Geomonas sp. RF6: one gene and its partner. The protein of the gene in region 2 interacts with the protein of the main gene of each other region in a pairwise test. Links are inferred from orthologs where the notes say so. Each region holds a gene or a part of one and is shown on either strand. Other genes may lie near its edges. The genes, in order: secD and pheT.

Region 1 (9,604 bases), 1.0 Mb from region 2 along the record:
TGCCGGTGCCGTCCTCCAGCGCGAAGAGTATCGCGGGGCGGTGAAAGATCTCCACCATGCGGGAGGCAACGATCCCGATAACTCCCGGGTGCCAGTCGCTGGAGGCGAGAACGATGCTCTTTCGGCCGCGGCAGGCTCCGGCGGAGAGCATGGCGCGCGCCTCCTCGATCGTCGCACGCTCTATCGCCTGGCGCTCGGCATTGCTGTCGTCCAGGTCCTTGGCGATCGCCCGCGCCCTCTCAGGATCCTCACAAAGGAGAAGTTCCAGGCCGAGCGCCGCATCCTCCAGGCGACCCGCCGCGTTAATGCGGGGGGCGAGGCGGAAGCCGACCGAGCCGCAGCTTACCTCTCCCGTTACCCCGGCAACCTCCTTCAATGCCTGGACACCGACGCGCCTGGAAGCGGAGAGCTCTTTCAGCCCGTAGCTCACCAGCACCCGGTTTTCCCCCACGAGGGGAACGACGTCGGCGACGGTGCCAAGCGCCACCAGATCGAGATACCCCCTGATATCCGGCTCCGGGCGGTTCGCGAACACGCCGCGCCTGCGCAGGAGGGCGCGCAGGGCCATCACCAGGTTGAAGGCGACGCCGACACCTGCAAGGGACTTGAAGGGGAAGGCGCACCCCGGAAGGAGCGGGTTCACGGTGGCGAAGGAATCGGGGAGATCCTCCCCGGGAGAGTGGTGGTCCGTGATGATGAGGTCGATCCCCGCCTCGCGGCACAGTCTTGCCTCCGCCACGGAGGTGATGCCGCAGTCGGCGGTCACAAGGACGGTCGCCCCCGCGCTACGGGCAGCCTCCACACCCTGGTGCGAAAGACCGTACCCTTCGCTCAGGCGTTTCGGGATATAGGGGAAGGCGTCGAGGCCGACGGCGCGGAAAAATGAGAGGAGGACGGCAACGGAGGTAACCCCGTCGACGTCGTAGTCGCCGTGCACACAGACCTTCTCCCCGCCGGCGAGGGCGTCCGCGAGGCGCACAACAGCCGCCTCCATGCCGGAAAGCAGGAGGGGATCGTGCAGGGACGAGAGCGTGGGATTGAGAAAACCGTTCGCTTCGGATGGATCGGTGATACCGCGATTGGAGAGGAGGCGCGCCAGCAGGGGCGGGATCCCTGAAGGCGCCAGTCTCTCGGCGCACCCCTCGTCCCCCCCCCTGACACGCCAGCTTCGTTCGGTAATCGGTTGCATCTACCCTCCTGAAAGGACTTGCGAAATCTTCACCACATGAAATGCGGGAACTACTGCTACCTCTTCGGCAGCATGTAGGCCGGAATAAGCGCAGCGTTTCCGGCAGCCGGAGCCGCCGGGAACGCCTCCGGCTTATCCCGGCCTACAGTACAGCCGGATCCAGGGCAGAAAAAAACCCGCGGGAGCCGCGGGCTTTTTCCTTCCTTATTTTCCTGCCGGTGGGGGAAGCGTCCCCAGGTCGGCCTTTATCTGCTGCGCCGTCGGACTCGTGGAGTCGAACTGCAGATACTTCGTCCAGACAGCTCGCGCTTCCTCGGTCTTTTTCAGGTCGACCATGTACACCACGCCCAGGTTGTACAGGCTCTGCAGGTGGTTCGGGTCTATCTGCTGGGCCCGCTCGAAATTGGCGATCGCCTTGTCGTACCACCCCATCTTGCGGTACATGATCCCCTGGTCCGTCAGGGCGTTCGTGTTCTTCGGGTCGAGTTCCAGCACCTTCGTGTACGCCTGCACCGCCTTCTGCGGCTGGTCCGTGTCGAAGTAGTCGTTGGCGAGCTGGTTCCACACCTGGACGTTTCCAGGCTCCCGGGCGACGATCTTCTCCGCTTCCGCAATGCGCTGCTGGTATTCAGTGGGAGAGCCGGTACCGGTCGGCACGGAAGAGCTGACGACCGGTTCCTTGTGCGAGCTGACGCCGTAGATCAGGTACCCCCCGAGGAGACCGACGATGATGGCGACAGCTACGGTGAGAACATTCTCCTTGTTCACCTGCTAAACCTCCTTTTAACCTTTCGTCTCGACCGGGGACTTCTCCCACAGCGCTACAATCGGGCTCGCCACGAAGATGGAGGAGTAGGCACCGACGACGACCCCCACCACCAGCGCGAAGGAGAAGTCGTGAATGACTTCACCACCGAAGAGAAGCAACGACAGGGATGCGAGAAGCACCGTGAGGGAGGTCACGATACTGCGGGAAAGCACCTCGTTGATGGAGCGGTTGAAGATGGGGGCCATCGGCTCCTTCAGGCTCTTGTGCATGTTTTCCCTGATGCGGTCAAAGACGACGACCGTGTCGGTGAGGGAGTAGCCTGCGATCGTCAGCACTGCGGTGATAAAGAGCAGGTTGATTTCCTTGTGCAACAGGTAGAAGGCAGCGAACATCGCGAGGACGTCGTGGGTCGTCGCCACGACCGCCGCGACACCGAACTTGAAGTCGAAGCGCCACGCGATGTAGAGCACGATCCCCAGAAGGGAGATTGCTACGGCAACGAGGGTGTCCTTTCTCAGCTTGTCACCGATGGAGGGGCCGATGTCGGTGGCGCTCTCCACAGCGAAGGGGTTGGCCGGGAGCTCCTTGCGCAGGATCTCCTGCACGTGCTCGGAAGCCGCCTGCCCGGTGGCGGTGCTGCTCTTTCTGAGCTTGATGAGGAGCTTGTTGCCGTCCTTGATCTCCTGCAGGTCGACTTCCTTCACACCGTTCTTGTCGAGAGCGGTGCGGGCCTGCTCGGTGGTGATGGGGGCGTTGAACTTCAGCTGCAGCGAGGTGCCGCCGGAAAAGTCGATACCCATGTTGGCGGCGCCGCGGCCGATCTGGACGAGCGCGATGATCCCGATGAGGGCGACGATCCCCGAGACGACGAAGGAGATCTTCTTCATGCCCATGAAATCTATGTTGGTTTTGCCTAAGAGTTCCATTTATCCTCCCCCCTTATATGCTGAGCCGCTTCACGTGGACGCGGTCAAGGAACATGTCAAAGAGCACCTTCGTTGCCAGAAGCGAGGTGAACAGGTTGATGATGACACCGAGGCTCAGGGAAACCGCGAACCCCTTCACCGGACCGGTGCCGAACTGGAAGAGGACGGCGGCGGTGATGAGGGTGGTCACGTGGGAGTCCATGATGGTGAGGAACGCCTTGTCGTAGCCGGCATCGAGCGCCGCTTTCGGGGTCTTCCCGAGACGCATCTCCTCCCTTATTCGTTCGAAGATGAGTACGTTCGAGTCGACGGACATACCGACGAGAAGAACGATAGCGGCGATACCGGGGAGGGTGAGGGTCGCGCCGAGGGCAGCGAGGGCACCCATGAGATAGACGATGTTCAGCACCATCCCGAAGTTCGCCACCAGGCCGCACACCTTGTAGTAGACGGCCATGAAGATGAAGACGAGCGCCACGCCGATAAGACCGGCGGTAAGACCCTTGTGGATCGAGTCGGCACCGAGGGAAGGACCGACGGTGACGTTCTGCATGATCTTCACAGGAGCCGGCAGCGAACCGGCGCGGAGCACGATCGCCAGGTCGGCAGCTTCCTTCTCGGTGAAGGAGCCGGAGATCTGGGCGCTGCCGCCGGAGATCCTCTCCCGGATCACCGGAGCGGAGTAGATGTTGTTGTCAAGGACGATGGCGAAACGCTTCCCGGTGTTAGCCGCGGTGACCTGGTCGAAGAGGCGCGCGCCGGTGGAGTTGAACTCGATGGCGACGTACGGCTGGTTGTACTGGGAGTCGATCCTCACCTGGGCGTCGGTGAGGAGATCGCCGGTGATCATCGCCTTCTTCTTCACCACGAGCGGCGTCTCGGTGACGGCACCGGTCTGCGGGTCGGTGCGCTTCTCGGTGAGGAGCTCGTCATCCTCCGGCACGGAGCCGGGGGTGGCGGTGGCGGCATTCACGTTCTCGTCCACGAGCTTGAACTCGAGGCGGGCGGTCTTGCCGATCAGCTCGATGGCGCGCTTCGGATCCTTGATCCCCGGGAGCTGCACCACGATGTGGTTGATCCCTTCGCGCTGGATCACCGGCTCGGAGACGCCGAACTGGTCAATCCTGTTGCGGATCGTCTCCAGCGCCTGGGCGACGGCGCGATCCTTCCTGACCTGCGCCTCCTTCTCGTTCACCCTGAGCTGCAGGCTCACGAAGCCGGCCTCGTCGAGGGGGGGGAGGATGTCGATATCGGGATATTTCTTCTTCACCAGCTTCTGTGCTGCGTCGGCGGTGGCGCGGTCGTACAGCGTGACCTGCACCTTGTCCCCCCCTACCCTGGCGATCCTTTTAAAGCGCAGATTCTGGGAGTTCAGCGAGTCTTCCAGATCGGTTGCGATGAGGTCGAGACTCCCCTCCACCGCCTTGTCCGTTTCCACCTCCATCACCAGGTGGGTACCACCCTGCAGGTCGAGGCCGAGGTGGATCTTGTCCTTCGGCAAAAGCCCGCTCCACCAGGAAGGAAGCGGCGAGACCAGCGTGGGCACCATGTACACAAGCGAGGCGATGATAAAAAGGACTATCAGGGTGATGCGCCAGGTGTAACCCTTGTTCATTGAAAACTCCTTTCACGGAAATTGCAGAGTGTACTAGTCCTTCTTGACGATCGAGGCTATGAACGGCTTGTTGATCTTCACGTTGACGCCGGGAGCCACCTCGAGGGTCACGACCTGATCGTCGAGGGCGCTGACCTTGCCGTGCATCCCCCCCGCGGTCACCACCTGGTCACCCCTCTTCAGGGAGTCGAGGAGGGCCCTGTGCTCCTTCGCCTTCTTCTGCTGGGGACGGATGAGGAGGAAGTAGAAGATGGCAAACATGAAGATGAGGGGGAGAATCTGTTGCATCTGTTGCGGGAGTCCTGACATTGATTTACGTACCTCCTGATGGTTTATCGTCTAACACTGCGGAAAGTGGAACTTCTTCCTAGTACTGCGGCGGGGTCGCCCCCATCTTTGCGTAGAATTCCTTCCTGAAGCTGGAGAAGCGCCCCTCACCGATCGCCTTGCGGGCCCCATTCATGAGGTTCAGGTAGTAGTGCAGGTTGTGCCAGGTGTTGAGCCGCGAGGCGAGGATCTCCTTGCTGCGGTACAGGTGCCTGAGATAGGCCCTGCTGTAGTTGCGGCAGACGTAGCAGTCGCACTCCGGATCGAGCGGCGTGTTGTCCTCCGCATAGGCGCCCGCCTTTATGTTTATCCGGCCGGCCGAGGTGAAGAGGGCGCCGTTTCTGGCGTTTCTCGTCGGCATGACGCAGTCGAACATGTCGTACCCGGCATAGACCGCCTCGATGAGGTCCTCCGGCGCGCCTATCCCCATGACGTAGCGCGGGGAGTCGGTGGGGAGGAAATCCTTGCACGCCTGCAGCATGCTGTGCATCGTCCCCTTTTCCTCCCCCACCGAGAGGCCGCCGAGGGCGTAGCCGTCGAATCCGATCTCCATGAGGGAAAGGGCGCTCTCGCGGCGCAGTTCCGGGTGCATCCCACCCTGCACGATCCCGAAGAGCGCCTGGTGCTCGTCGCGGGGGGCGTCCTTGCAGCGCCTCGCCCAGCGGGTGGTGAGTTCCATGGAGCGCTTCACGTAGGAGTAGTCGGCGGGGTACGGCGGGCACTCGTCGAAGCACATGATGATGTCGGAACCGAGCGACCTCTGGATGGCGATGGAGGATTCGGGGGAGATGAAGTGGCTGGAGCCGTCGATGTGGGAGCGGAAGCGCACCCCCTCCTCGGAGATCTTGCGCAGTTCACCGAGGCTGAAGACCTGGAAGCCGCCGCTGTCGGTGAGGATCGGGCGGTCCCAGTTCATGAATCCGTGCAGCCCGCCGAGGCGCCCGACGAGCTCGTGGCCGGGGCGCAGGTAGAGGTGGTAGGTGTTGGCGAGGATGATCTGGGAGCCGACTTCCTTCAGCTCTTCCGGGGTCATCGCCTTCACGGTTGCCTGGGTTCCCACCGGCATGAAGATCGGGGTCTCGATGGTGCCGTGGGAGGTTGTCAAAGAGCCGAGCCGGGCGTCGCACCCGGGGTCATTCTGTATCAGTTCGAACGTAATGGCGGTCTTCCTTATCTCTTGCCCGGTCCCTCGCGGTCCCGGCTGAACGTTATCGGTCTTGAAGCTGTGGCGGGGATCGCACCCGCCATCTATTTATATTGCACCGGAACAAGAGGCCGAGTCTACACCACTTCCGCCCCCCGTGGCGCCCCCACTAGGAGATGAACATCGCATCCCCGTAGCTGAAAAAGCGGAACTTCCTCGCCACCGCCTCGCGGTAGGCGTTCAGTAGCGACTCCTTCCCCGCGAAGGCGCACACGAGCATCAGGAGCGTCGACTTCGGGAGGTGGAAATTGGTGATAAGCGCGTCGACGGAGCGGAAGCGGTATCCGGGGAGGATGAAGATGTCCGCCTCACCGTGCAGCTCGCCGGAAACCGCCGCGTGCTCCAGAGCCCTCAGCGCGGTCGTTCCGAGCGCGATCACCCGCCCCCCCCTTTCCTTCGTCTCCCGCACCGCGGCAGCCGTTTCCTCCGGTATGCGGTACGACTCGCGGTGCATCTTGTGCTCGGAGAGCGCCTCCACCCGGACCGGCATGAAGGTCCCGAGCCCCACGTGAAGCGTGAGCGGAGCGAGCCGAACGCCGCGGGCGGCGATCTCTGCGAGAACCGCCTCGGTAAAGTGCAGCCCGGCAGTCGGCGCCGCGACCGCCCCCTTCTCTTTGGCAAAGACCGTCTGGTACCTCTCCCGGTCCTCCCCTTCCGGCTCCCTCTTTATGTAGGGTGGGAGGGGCATCTTCCCGACCCGCTCCAGCCAGGAGGTGAAATCTTCGCAGGGGTCAAACTCGACCTGCCAGTGCCCCTCTTCCCTCGCGAGAACGACCGCGGCCATCCCCTCTGGAAGGAGGATGCGGCACCCCCCCTGCGGCGCCTTGGACGCCTTTATCAGGCACTCCCACACCTCCCCCGGCGCGCGGAGCCGGCGCACGAGAAAGATCTCCACCTTGCCGCCGCTCTCCTTCTGCCCGAAGAGCCGCGCGGGTATGACGCGGGTATCGTTTAGCACGAGGAGGTCGCCGGGACGGAAGCACCCCGGAAGGTCGCCAATGACGGACTCGCCGATCGTCCCGCACCGGCGTCCCAGGGTCATGACGCGGGAGGCGCCGCGGACCTCGGGGGGATGCTGGGCGATCAGCTCGGGGGGGAGCTCGTAATCGAAATCGGAAAGAAACATCTATGCCTTGCGAACGGCTCCGGCAAGGCGCCGGGCCGGATCTCTCTGTAGATAGTAGTGCTGCGGGTTTACTCCGGGCGGCTGTAGGCGGCGGAGAACTGCACGCCGGGATAGTAGTAGGAGAGGATCTCCCGGTAGGAGAATCCGTCCAGCGCGCGCTGCTTGGAGCCCCACTGGCACAGTCCCACCCCGTGCCCGCTCCCGGCGCCCGCCACCATAACGTCGTCGCCGAGGATAAGCAAGTCAAAGTTGGTGCTCTTCACCACGCCGTATCCGATCGCCTTCCTGAAGGCCACGCCGGGGACGCTCACCTTGCCGCGGCTGCAGGTGATCTGCACATCCTGGACGCGGCCGCTTTCGTTGCGCCCCCCCACCCGGACCTCGCGGATCCCGCTCACCGGGTACCCTGCCGACTTCAGCGCCCCTTCCACCTTTTTCAGGGGGATGGTCTGCTCCCACCGGCTCGGGTTCGCTTCCTGGCAGTACTTGCAGGGGACGCCGCGCAGATATGGAAGGGAGAGCCCCCACACCTCCCGGGAGTCCTCCGTGTGGCCGGAGCAGTTGGCGTGGTAGAAGGCCTGGATGGTGCGCCCGTTGAAGGTCAGGACCTCGCCGGCGGTCTCCTGCACCCCGCGCGCCGCCCGGCTGTCTTCCTGGTCCGCGCCGTCGTACACCTGGTCCATGACGCTCGACTCGAGCTGGTACGGCGCGTTCTTGCGGGCGGCCTTCTGGAACACCGCGTAGGAGCGGGCGATCACCGCCTGCGCCTTTATCGCCTCCATCGGCCAGGCCGAGGAAATCTCGCAGTTGATGAGACCGATGAGGTACTCCTCGAGAGGAAGCTCGTTTACCACCAAAAGCCCGCGCTCGCCGGGGCCGATCTCCACAATGCCGCGGTACCCCTTCCCGTTGACCCGCACGAGAGCCGCCGCCGTCGCGACGATACGGGAGAAGGGCCTGCCGTTCACCGTGACGCCGTCGCGGGAGCGGCGCAGCTCGATGGGAGGATCGAGACGGAGCGGTTCGCCGTTCGGACCGGTGACGAGGACGCCGTTTCCGTCGAGCGTTACCGTCTCCACCCCCTTCACCACCGCGACCCGGATCGTCTCCGGACGCAACGCCGCGGAACTGTGGCCCGCCACGAGAATGAGAAGGATTATAAGAATGCTGCGAAGAGCTTTCATTGCGGGGTTACTCGCCGATACAGGACGCCAAAAATCCCACGATATTAATCATACAAGGCGTTGCAAAGTCAATAATTTTATCTCTCTAAGCATGTGCCTTCCGATGCCCCTTTGGCAGGGCAATTGCTTCAAATCTCATTAGACCACCGCCCCGATCTGCGGCGTCCGTGGCGGAGCCCACGCCGTCGGCACCGATAGCGCGTGCTTTCGGCCATTTGAGTGAGGTGCGCCCTGACGCCTCACTCCTCTATGAGCTTGCAGTAACAGTGAAATTACGGTATATCACAGGGACCCTTGGCCATATGGCGCATGAATTACGAGACACTATGCTCAACTCGCTGAAGATAAAGATCCTCACTCTGGTAGCCTGCCTGCTGGTCTTCATCATTTCCTCCGTTGCTTATGTGAACTTCAGAGAGCAAAAGGAGCTCCTCCACGAGATAGCAAACAGAAACACCGTCCTCCTCACCGAAACGATAAAGAGCAGCATAGGGAGCTCCATGCTCTCCGGGCATACGGATGAGGTGCGGAGCATCTTCGGCAGGATCAAGACGCGCGAGTTCGTGAAGTCGCTGCGTATCCTCGACGAGTCGGGGAAGGTTCTCGCCTCCGCCACCCCCTCGGAAGTCGGCCGCCAGATACCGGAGGACCGGAACGACCCGCCGAGAACCGGCTACTGCATGATCGCTGGAAAAGAGGCGTTCCACTCCTACGCCAGGATCAGCAACGCGCCCGCCTGCCACAAATGTCACCCCGCCTCGAAAGAGATCCTCGGTGTCCTCGAAATAGGGCTCTCCCTCGACTACCTGAACGGCTTTATCGAGCGGGAGCGTCACACGGCGATCGTATCGACCTTCCTCCTCGTCTTCCTCATCCTGGCGACTATCGGCATCTTCCTTGTCTTTTACGTCGACGTCCCGATCAGGAAACTGATCAGCCACATGAGGCGGGTGGAGAACGGCGACTTCAGCCAGAAGCCGGCGATCACGAGCTCCAACGAGATGCACACCCTTTCCGAGAGTTTCAACGGGATGGTGGAAAAGCTGAAGGCGCTCATGGAGTCGAGCATCAGCCACGAGCGGGAACTCACCAAGGCGCAGGAGAAGCTCTCCTACCACCGCGAGACCCAGCTCATGAACGCCCGGCTGGAAGAGCAGATAAAGGAAATCGAGAATCTTAACATCACCCTCGAGGAGCGGATCGAGGAGATCGAGGAAGCGAACTACAAGATCGCCGACCTCGCCGGGGAACTGGAGGACAAGAA
Region 2 (9,784 bases):
GGAGGCCTCCGGCGGCGACCGCTTCGTCGCGGTGAATGGACGTTTCTCGGAGATGCTGGGCTTCAGCCGGGAGGAGCTCCTTGCTCACTCCGTGCACGACCTGACCGCCCCGGAGGACCGCCCGCTGAGCGACGAGATGGACCGCCAGGTACACGACGGGGTGCTGGAGCGGGCGGCCTACGACAAGAGATTTATCAGGCGGGAGGGGAGCCACCTCTGGGTGCGCGTCAACGTCTCCGGCATCAGGGACGAAGAAGGCAGGTGGCTGCGCTCCGTCTTCACCATCGAGGACATAAGCGACCGGAAGGGTGCGGAACAGAGGCTAGTCGAGAGCAAGGAAAAGCTGGAGGAACTCACGACGCTCCTCGATCACGCCCCGGTGCTGGTGCGGAGCGTTGCGGGGGAGATTTCGGTGTGGAACCGGGGCATGCAGTCACTGTACGGTTTCCCCCCTGAGGAGGCGCTCGGAAAGGTCTCCCACCAACTCCTCAATACCGTCTTCCCCGCCCCCCTGGAGAAGATCGAGGCGACCCTTCTTGCAGAGGGGAAGTGGCAGGGGGAGTTGCACCACACGGCACGGGACGGTCGGGAGATCGTCGTGGCGAGTCTGTGGGTCGTGCACCGGACGGCGGAGGGGAAGGTTTCGGTAGTAGAGGTCAACAACGACACAACGGACCTCTGGAGGGCGCAGGCAGAGATACGGACCGGCGAGGAGAGGCTGCGCTTCGCGGCAGATGCCGCGCAGATCGGGACATGGCACTGGGACCTGAGGACCGGACTCTGGATCTGGAGCGACTGGTGCGAACGCTTCTTCGGCGCCGGGCACCCCTGCCGTGGCAGCTACCAGGAGGCCTTCCTGCAATTCATCCACAAGGAGGACAAGGAACGGGTCAAGAAGACGATAGCGAAAGCGCTGCAGGAAAAGAGCGACTTCACCGTAGAGATGCGAGTAAAGCTTCCTGGCGGTGATACGCGGTGGACGCTCTCCAAGGGGCGGGGGTATTACGACGCGGAGGGGCTCGCGCTGCACGTGCACGGCGTCTCCATGGACGTAACACGGCTGAAGCAGGCGGAAATGGTACGGCTGCGCCTCGCGGCGATCGTGGAATCTGCCAGCGGGGCGATCATCGGCTTCACGAAGGATCTGGACGGCACCATCCAGACCTGGAACAGGGGGGCGGAGAGGATATACGGCTACACCCCTGAAGAGGCGATCGGCGAAAACATCTCCATGCTCGTCCCGCCCGGGCATCCGAACGACACCATCACGATCCTGGAGCGGGTGGGGAACGGAGAGCTCATCGAGGACTACGAAACGGTGAGGATGAAAAAAAACGGGGAGCTCGTGCACATTTCCCTCACCGTCTCCCCCATCAGGGACACGGAAGGAAAGGTCATAGGCGCGGCCGCCATCGCCATCGACATCTCCCGCAGGAAGGCGGCCGAGGACGAACTGCGCCGCTCGGAGCGGCAGTTCCGGCAGCTTGCGGAGGCGCTGCCGCAGCTGATCTGGATGGCGGGTCCCGACGGCTCGGTGACCTATGTGAACCAGAGGTGGAGCGACTACACCGGGGGGACGCTCGCTGAGACGGAGTCAGGAAAGTGGGTGGAATTCCTGCACCCGGAGGACCGGGCAGCCACGGCGCAGGAGTGGTATCACAGCGCCCGGACCGGCGCGCCGTACGAGGTGGAATACCGCCTGCGGCGCTTCGACGGCGAGTACCACTGGTTTCTGGCCCGCGGGCTCCCACTCGTCGGCGAAGACGGAAAAATCGTCATGTGGTTCGGGAGCTGCACCGACATCGAGGACCAGAAGCGGGCCCGCGACGCGGCAGAGGGCGCCGTCCGCGCAAAGTCGGAGTTCATGGCGAACATGAGCCACGAGATCCGCACCCCCATGAACGGGATCGTGGGCGTTACCGAGCTCCTCCTCGGCACCGACCTCGACGCGCTGCAGCGTCAATACCTCCATATGGTGAAGTCCTCCGGTGAGGCGCTTCTGGCCGTGGTGAACGACGTGCTCGATTTTTCCAAGCTGGAGGCGGGGGCCGTCGCCCTGGAGAAGATCGATTTCGACCTGCGCGAGACGGTGGAGAAGGCGGCGGAGAACCTGGCCATCAACGCATTCCAGAAGGGGGTCGAGTTGACGGTGGCGGTGGAGCCTCCCCTCCCCCCCTTTTTCCTCGGAGACCCGGCGAAGCTTCGGCAGGTCATCCTGAACCTGGTCTCCAATGCTGTGAAATTCACCGCAGAGGGGGAGGTGACGGTGCAGGTATCGGGAAGGCCGACGGAGGCGGACTGGTGGGAGATCACCTTCTCCGTGCGCGACACCGGGATCGGGATTGCGCCGGAGAAGGTACACTCCATCTTCGACAGTTTCACCCAGGCCGACAGCACCATATCGCGCACCTACGGGGGGACCGGCCTGGGGCTCGCCATCTCCAGGAGGATTGTCGAGCAGATGGGGGGGCGGATCTGGGCGGAGAGCCGCGAGGGGGCGGGCAGCACCTTCTCCTTCAGGATCGAGCTGCAGAAGGCGGAGCATCCAGGGAAGCAGGAGCATGAGCCGGAGGGTCTGGCAGGGGTGCGGGCCCTGGTTGTCGACGACAGCGGGGCGCAGCTGCAAAAGTCCCGCTCGGGGGTCGGGGAATGGCAGGACGAGGTTCCGGAGCGGCCGGGGAAGCTGGTGATCCCAAGATGCAGCCGCGTCCTTCTTGCGGAGGACAACCCGGTGAACCTGACGGTGACGGAGACGATGCTGAGGCACGCCGGAATACGGGTGACGACTGCCAGAAATGGAGCGGAAGCGGTGCAGGCGTTTGAAAAGGGGACCTTCCACGCCGTCTTCATGGACGTGCAAATGCCGCAGATGGACGGCCTGGAGGCTACCCGCCAGATCCGCAGCAAAGGGGGGACCGTGCCGATCATCGGGCTTACCGCCCATGCACTCGAAGGGGATCGTGACCGGTGCCTTGCAGCGGGGATGGACGACTATCTCCCGAAGCCGGTGACGAGCCAGGCCCTCGTTGAGAAGGTGGCCTACTGGATCAGGGAGCGCCCCCTCCCCGCCGCCCGCCCCGAAAGGACCTTGGAGCAGATTGGTGGAGACATAGGCACGCTGGACATCGTGATCGAGACCTTTCTGGAGAGTGCGCCGATGCAACTGGAGGAGGTCAGGTCGGCCGTGGCGGCGCGCGATCCGGAAATGCTACAGAAGGCGGCGCATCTCATAAAGGGTGCCCTCTCTGTCGTTGCCGCGGACGGCGCGCGCTGCCTTGCGGAGGAACTGGAAGAAGCGGGCAAGGTGGGTGATCTCGCCCGCGCAGCGGAGCTTCTACCCCAGTTGGAGGCGGAGCTCGAGCGAGTCTTGAGGGAGCTTGAGGAAACCCGCTCCCGCTGGTGAGCCCTGGTGACGGGCTTGTGAATGTGGTGCAATGTAGGCCGGAATAAGCGCAGCGTTTCCGGCATTGACGGTTGCCACCACCGAAAAGGCCGGCTGCCTGCCGCGAACACCTGCTGGCGGGGACAGGCCCCCATAAGCATGCGGCCTGTCCCCTTCCATGCGCCACCACAGAAAAGGGCGGCGGTCTGCCGGGAACGCCTGCGGCTTATCCCGGCCTACACTGCCTACATTGCCTACGTTACCTCTTCCTGCTACCTCTTCGCCGCAGAGAAGATCTGATCAAAGAGGCCGCCATCGGCAAAATGGATCTTCTGCGCGTTCTTCCACCCACCGAAGACACCATCGATGGTCACCAGGTTGATTTTCGGAAAACGCGACGCATACTTCGCGGCGATCTTCTTGTCCGTCGGACGGTAGTAATTCTGCGCCGCGATCTCCTGACCTTGCGGCGTGTACAGGTACTTCAGATACTCCTCGGCGACCTTGCGGGTTCCCTTACGGTCGACGACCTTGTCCACCACTGCGACCGGCGGCTCGGCAACGATGCTGATCGAGGGGACCACGATCTCGAACTTGTCCTTGCCGAGTTCATTCACCGCCAGAAATGCCTCGTTTTCCCAGGCAAGGAGCACATCACCCTGCCCGCGCTGCACGAAAGTGGTGGTGGAGCCGCGCGCGCCGGAGTCGAGGACCGGGACGTTTTTGTAAAGCGCAGTCACAAACTGCTTCGCTTTGGCATCAGAGCCCCCCTTCTGCTTCAGCGCGTAAGCCCAGGCAGCAAGGTAGTTCCACCGCGCGCCTCCGGAGGTTTTGGGATTCGGCGTGATAACAGAGACCCCCGGTTTCACCAGATCGTTCCAGTCCTTGATCTGCTTCGGGTTCCCCTTTCGCACCAGGAAGACGATGGTAGAGGTATAGGGGGAGCTGTTGTGCGGGAGCCTCTTTTGCCAGTTCTCCGGGATCAGCTTCGCCTTGTTGTGTATCTCGTCGATGTCATAGGCGAGCGCCAAGGTGACCACGTCCGCGTCGAGGCCGTCGATTACCGCCCTCGCCTGCTTCCCGGAGCCGCCGTGCGACTGCTTAACGGTGACATCCTGCCCCCCCTTCTGCTTCCAGTACTTCGCGAAGGCGATGTTGAAGTCCTGATAAAGCTCGCGGGTGGGGTCGTAGGAGACGTTCAGCAGTTCCGTCGCCGCGAGAGCGGCGAGCGGTGTTACCGTCAACGACAGAGCCATGATCACTGCTGCGATTATGCTGTTCCGCTTCATTTACTCCTCCAGTCTATCAACTTAGTAGTCTTTACAGCCAAAAAAATAAGCCTCTGGCGTGAGGCTCCCATAGCGGATGACGCCCCAGTGGCCCCACCAGCTTCACTATTAAGTCTACCGATTTAATAGTGTGATACTTTTATACCTCCCATCCCGCTCATAGTCAAGCAGTTTTATCGCGTCCTCTCTCACCGATGTGCGGATCGGCCTGAGGAGTCGGAAAAAGAAATGCCCCGCCCGACCTTCATGTCGAGCGGGGCATTGTCAGCAAAATACAGTGTGCGACTGCAGCCTACCTGCCGGCGCTCACAGTTACCGTGGCACCGGCGGAGCTTGAAGAACCTGTGACAACTCGCGCTGGAGCGCAGGGATCCGCGGCCTGCGTTGGCCGGGCGCAGCCGATATCCTACGCGGCTATCGCGGCGGGACAGAGCTGAAAGCCTATCCTCCACCTGGCACCGGTGCTAGGGTCAGAAAGGGGGGTGCAGAAGCTGATGAAGCTCACACCATAGGTTATGATTGACGGTAGAAAAGCCTGCCGCAACCATGCACAATTCGGGCGGGCGAGAACTGGAGGCCACCATGTTCAGGAAGATCCTTGTCTGCTCTGACCTCTCTCCAGCGTCCGACGCTCTCGTCCGGTGTGTTGAGGAGTTAAAGACCGTCGGCATGAAGGAGATCGTCCTTGCGCACGCCATACCTTACCCCGAATTTCCCCTCAGGCAGGAGGCGCATCAGGCCCTTGATCGCCAGGTGAAGATGCTCGGGGAACACGGAGTGAGGGTGCTGGTCAATATACCCTCCGGCCCCGCCGGACAGATCCTCGCTGAGACGGCGGAAAGCCAGGAAGTCTCCGTGATTTTCATCGGCTCCCACGGCAAAGGGATCCTCCGGGCCGCAGCCCTTGGGAGCGTCTCGAACGACCTGCTCCATCACGCCCGGCGACCCGTCCTCCTGGCGCGGATAGCGCTGCTCGAGGGGGACGAGTCCCTCGCTGTGTGCCGAAAGATCTTCAGCAATATCCTTTTCGCCACCGACTTCTCCGACACGGCGGAAAACGCGCTGAAGTACGTGGGGGTAATCGCCCGGGAGACCGGCGCACAGGTCACCCTCCTCCATGTGCTTGAACCAGGTGGGAAGGACCCGGCAGAGGAGCGCCAGGCAGAAGAGATGGCACAATATCTCCTCGAGGCGAAGAGGGAGCGTGTACGGGGTGCCGGCGCGGCCGACGTGACGACCGCACTCGTGAAGGGAAACGCTGAAAAAGAGGTGGCCGCTGTCGCGCGAAAAGGGAGATACTCCCTTATCGTCATGGGGTTCAGGGGGAAAGGTGTAGTGAAGGAAATGATGGGAAGCGTTGCAAGTGAAGCGGCTCGTCATGCGGGAGTGCCGGTCCTCTTCATCCCCGCCCCTGACTAGGATCAACAGCAGATACGTCAGATACGTGGGGATCAGCAGGAAGACTCACCGTCCCAGTCAGCGAGGGACGCATGGAGCTGCCATGGCTGCGAGGGGTGTAGCAGGGGTGTAGCAGGGGTGAGACAAAAAAAGAGGGACTTACGAAATGCCGTAAGTCCCTGTAATAATGGTCGGTGCGAAAGGATTCGAACCTTCGACCCCTAGACCCCCAGTCTAGTGCGCTACCAGGCTGCGCTACGCACCGATTATGCCTGATTAACCAGAATATCCCGCATTTCGCGGAGTTCCTCTTTCACTTCCCTGAGCAACTCAGCCAGCCCGTTGGGGACGGGTGCGGCTTCCTGGGCTTTCAACTTCCCTCCCAGACGTTTCCTCGCCCCCTCTATGGTGAGCTTCTCGACGTACAGGAGTTGTTTTATCCGGACTATCAGCTCCAGATCTTTCTTCGTGTAGAGCCTTTGACCGGTACTGCTCTTCTTCGGCGTCAGAGACGGGAACTCCGACTCCCAATACCTGAGCACCGACGATGGAAGCCCCGTTAGCTCGGAGATCTCGCCGATTCTCATGTACAGCTTGTCTGGTATCCCCGCGTCCACCGTCTTACTGGGTGTTGATGGCTGCTTTCAGAACCTGGCTCGGCTTGAAGGTCAGGATCCTGCGAGCAGCGATGGTGATCTCTTCGCCGGTCTGCGGATTCCTGCCACGACGGTCTGCCTTCTCCTTCACCACGAAGTTGCCAAAGCCGGCGATCTTTATCTTGTCCCCTTCTTCCAGGGTGGTCTTAATGAGATCGAAGACGGTTTCTACAAGTTCTGCAGACTCTTTCTTGGAGAACCCTACCTTCTCATAAATTCTTTCTACGATGTCCGCTTTGGTCATAACCCCCTCAACAGATTCAGCATTTCAGATTTTCCTTGAATCGACAGCGGCTTAAGTATTTACCACAGGGTTTTTGATTTAGCAACCCTTTTTATCTAATGGTTACATTTAATTTTTTCTGCAACGCGGCGATGACGCTCTGGTGCAGACGGGTCACTTCGTCGTCGGTGAGGGTGCGCTCGCGCGACCCGTACCGTACCCGGATGGCGATACTCTTCTGCCCCGCGGGGATGTTGCCACCCTTGTACAGGTCGAAGATTTCCACCCCCTGGAGCTCGGCCGCCTTCACCCCCAGGACGCAGGAGGTGATGTCCGCGGCGGCGACCTCGTCCGGGATGAGGAGCGCGATGTCGCGGAAGGTGTCGGGGAAGCGGGAGGGCGCCTGCACGGAGGAGCGCTTCGCGCGGTTGGCCAGCAGCTTCTCGAAGTTCAGCTCCAGGTAGAAGAGGGGCGTGTCGATGCCGTAGTTCTCCTGCACGCTCGGGTGAAGCTCGCCAAAGGAGCCGAGGGTCTGGTTGCCGCGGGTGATCCGGCAGGACTTCCCCGGGTGGAAGTAGGCGTCGACGCCGTCAGCAAGGTAGTTGACACCCTTCACGTTCGCCACCTCGAGAAGGTTTTCAACCATCCCCTTCACGTCGAAGAAGTCGATCCCCCCCTTCGCCTGGTTCCATCCTTCCGGATCGCGTCTCCCGGTGAAGAGCGCCGCGAGGTACAGCGGCTCGATGGGGAGCTCGCTCCCCTCCTCCGGGAGATACACCCTGCGCATCTCGAAGATCTTCAGATCGAGCGTGCGGAAGCTGATGTTTTTCAGCGCGGTCTCCAGGAGCCCCGGAAGGAGCGTCGTGCGCATCACGGAGAGTTCGTCGGAGAGCGGGTTCAGAAGGGCCACACCCTGGCGGCGGAAGTCGTCTCCGGCAAGGAGGATGCGGTCGCAACTGGTCGGGGAGACGAAGCTGTAGTTGATAACCTCGGAGAGCCCCTGGGATACCAGGAGGTCGCGGATCTTGCCTCCGAGGCGCTGCCCCTCGGAGGGGAGGTCGGAGAAGACCGACGCGCTCGGCAGAGTCAGGGGCACCTTCTCGAAGCCGTTCAGGCGCACGACCTCTTCCACGAGGTCGATCTCGCGCTCCAGATCGACGCGGAAGAGCGGGACCTGCACCTCGAACACCCCTGCCGACGTCTCGCAGACGCAGAACTCGAGGCGCTCGAAGATCTCCTTCACTTCGGCGGCGCTCAAGGAGAGACCGGAGATGGCGTTGATCTTCTCCAGGCGTGCGTTGATGGTGCGCGGCTGCATCTGGGTCGGGTAGACGTCGATGATCCCCTTGGCGATCGTGCCGCCTGCGAGCTCGTGGATGAGCTCGGCGGCGCGGTCGAGGGCGCGCACAAGGCCATCGACATCGGTGCCGCGCTCGAAGCGGTGCGACGACTCGGTGTGCAGCCCCAGTCTCTTGGAGGTCCGCCTGATGGCGGAAGGATCGAAGTAGGCGCTCTCCAGGAGGATGTCGACAGTGGAGTCGCTGATCTCGGAGTTGCCGCCACCCATGATGCCGGCAAGAGCCACGCCTTTCTCCGCGTCGCGGATGGTGAGGTCGTTGGAATTGAGGATCCGCTCCTGACCGTCGAGGGTGCCGAAGCGTTCCCCCTCGGCTGCGCGGCGCACGACTATCTTCCCGCCGGCCAGCAGGCGGAAGTCGAAGGCGTGCAGCGGGTGGCCGTACTCCAGGAGGACGTAGTTCGTTATATCCACCACGTTGTTGATGGAGCGGATCCCTGCGTTGCGAAGCCTCTCGGCGAGCCACGCAGGGGACGGCGCGATGGTGCAGCCGGAGATGTAGCGCGCGGTGTAGCGCGGGCAGAGGTCGGCGTCCTCGATCGTCACGGAGGCGGTCTCAGCGATAGGTGCCCCCTCCTCGACCGGAGCGATACCGGGGTAGTGCACCTTCGTCCCGAGCTTTGCCGCGACCTCCCGGGCGATACCGACGACGCTCAGGCAGTCGGCGCGGTTCGGGGTGAGACCGATCTCGAAGATCGTGTCCTTCAGCCCCAGCGCCTCGAAAAGGGGTACGCCGAGCGGCGTCTCTTCCGGCAGTATCATGATGCCGGCGGACTCGTCGGAGAGGGCGAGCTCCCTCTCGGAGCAGAGCATCCCGAAGGACTCCTCACCCCTGATCTTGGAGCGCTTGATCTTGAAGTCTCCCGGCAGCACCGCGCCGATCTGGGCGAGCGCCACCTTGTCGCCGGACTTGAAGTTCTGCGCGCCGCAGACGATGGCGAAGGTCTCCTTGCCGTTGCTCACCTTGCAAAGGGAGAGCTTGTCGGCGTTCGGGTGCTGGGCCCTCTCGAGCACCTGCGCGGTGACGACGTCGTCCATCCCGGCGCCGAGCGACTCCATGCGCTCCACTTCGAGTCCGAGCATGGTGAGAAGATCTGCCAACTCCTGGGGAGGCAGGTCGCAGTCAACGAATTCCTTGAGCCAGTTGTAGGTAACTATCATAGAGATTCCACTTTTCTTGAAGAGATCGGACCGGTCGCTGGGATCGGTCGAATGATTGTCAGAACTGTTTCAAGAACCTGAGATCGTTCTCGAAGAGAAGCCGCATGTCGGCGATGCCGTACTTCAGCATGGCGATCCTCTCGATCCCCATACCGAAGGCGAAGCCGGAGTAGGTCTCCGCGTCGTAGCCGACGTGGCGGTACACCTCAGGGTCGACCATGCCTGCGCCGAGGATTTCCAGCCACCCGGTATTCTTGCAGACGCGGCACCCCTTCCCCTTGCAGATGACGCAGGCGATGTCCACTTCGGCGGAAGGCT

Evidence for each region.
Region 1: the proteins of pheT (region 2) and secD interact in binary tests that used the Escherichia coli proteins (3 or more experiments, as listed by UniProt). The link is inferred for Geomonas sp. RF6 from one-to-one orthologs.

The regions. Positions count from the first base shown.
Region 1 is NZ_CP087999.1:5,176,976-5,186,579, forward strand. What follows is about bases 2,199-5,039. They hold secD (protein translocase subunit SecD), read right to left. Parts: upstream 4,500-5,039; coding sequence 2,898-4,499; downstream 2,199-2,897. Other genes in these bases: secF (protein translocase subunit SecF), read right to left, coding at 2,199-2,884; yajC (preprotein translocase subunit YajC), read right to left, coding at 4,533-4,808; tgt (tRNA guanosine(34) transglycosylase Tgt), read right to left, coding at 4,867-5,039. Outside these bases: single-stranded-DNA-specific exonuclease RecJ, read right to left, coding at 1-1,189; LPW11_RS22010 (tetratricopeptide repeat protein), read right to left, coding at 1,394-1,957; more of secF, read right to left, coding at 1,973-2,198; more of tgt, read right to left, coding at 5,040-5,985; tRNA preQ1(34) S-adenosylmethionine ribosyltransferase-isomerase QueA, read right to left, coding at 6,140-7,156; LPW11_RS22040 (SpoIID/LytB domain-containing protein), read right to left, coding at 7,225-8,340; LPW11_RS22045 (HD-GYP domain-containing protein), read left to right, coding at 8,667-9,604. UniProt on the Escherichia coli protein: Part of the Sec protein translocase complex. Interacts with the SecYEG preprotein conducting channel. SecDF uses the proton motive force (PMF) to complete protein translocation after the ATP-dependent function of SecA.
Region 2 is NZ_CP087999.1:4,175,427-4,185,210, reverse strand. The notes cover bases 6,764-9,784. They hold pheT (phenylalanine--tRNA ligase subunit beta), read right to left. Parts: upstream 9,467-9,784; coding sequence 7,061-9,466; downstream 6,764-7,060. Other genes in these bases: pheS (phenylalanine--tRNA ligase subunit alpha), read right to left, coding at 9,525-9,784; LPW11_RS17880 (integration host factor subunit alpha), read right to left, coding at 6,764-6,969. Outside these bases: LPW11_RS17905 (PAS domain S-box protein), read left to right, coding at 1-3,403; LPW11_RS17900 (sulfate ABC transporter substrate-binding protein), read right to left, coding at 3,655-4,671; LPW11_RS17895 (universal stress protein), read left to right, coding at 5,254-6,090; LPW11_RS17885 (MerR family transcriptional regulator), read right to left, coding at 6,336-6,656; more of LPW11_RS17880, read right to left, coding at 6,691-6,763.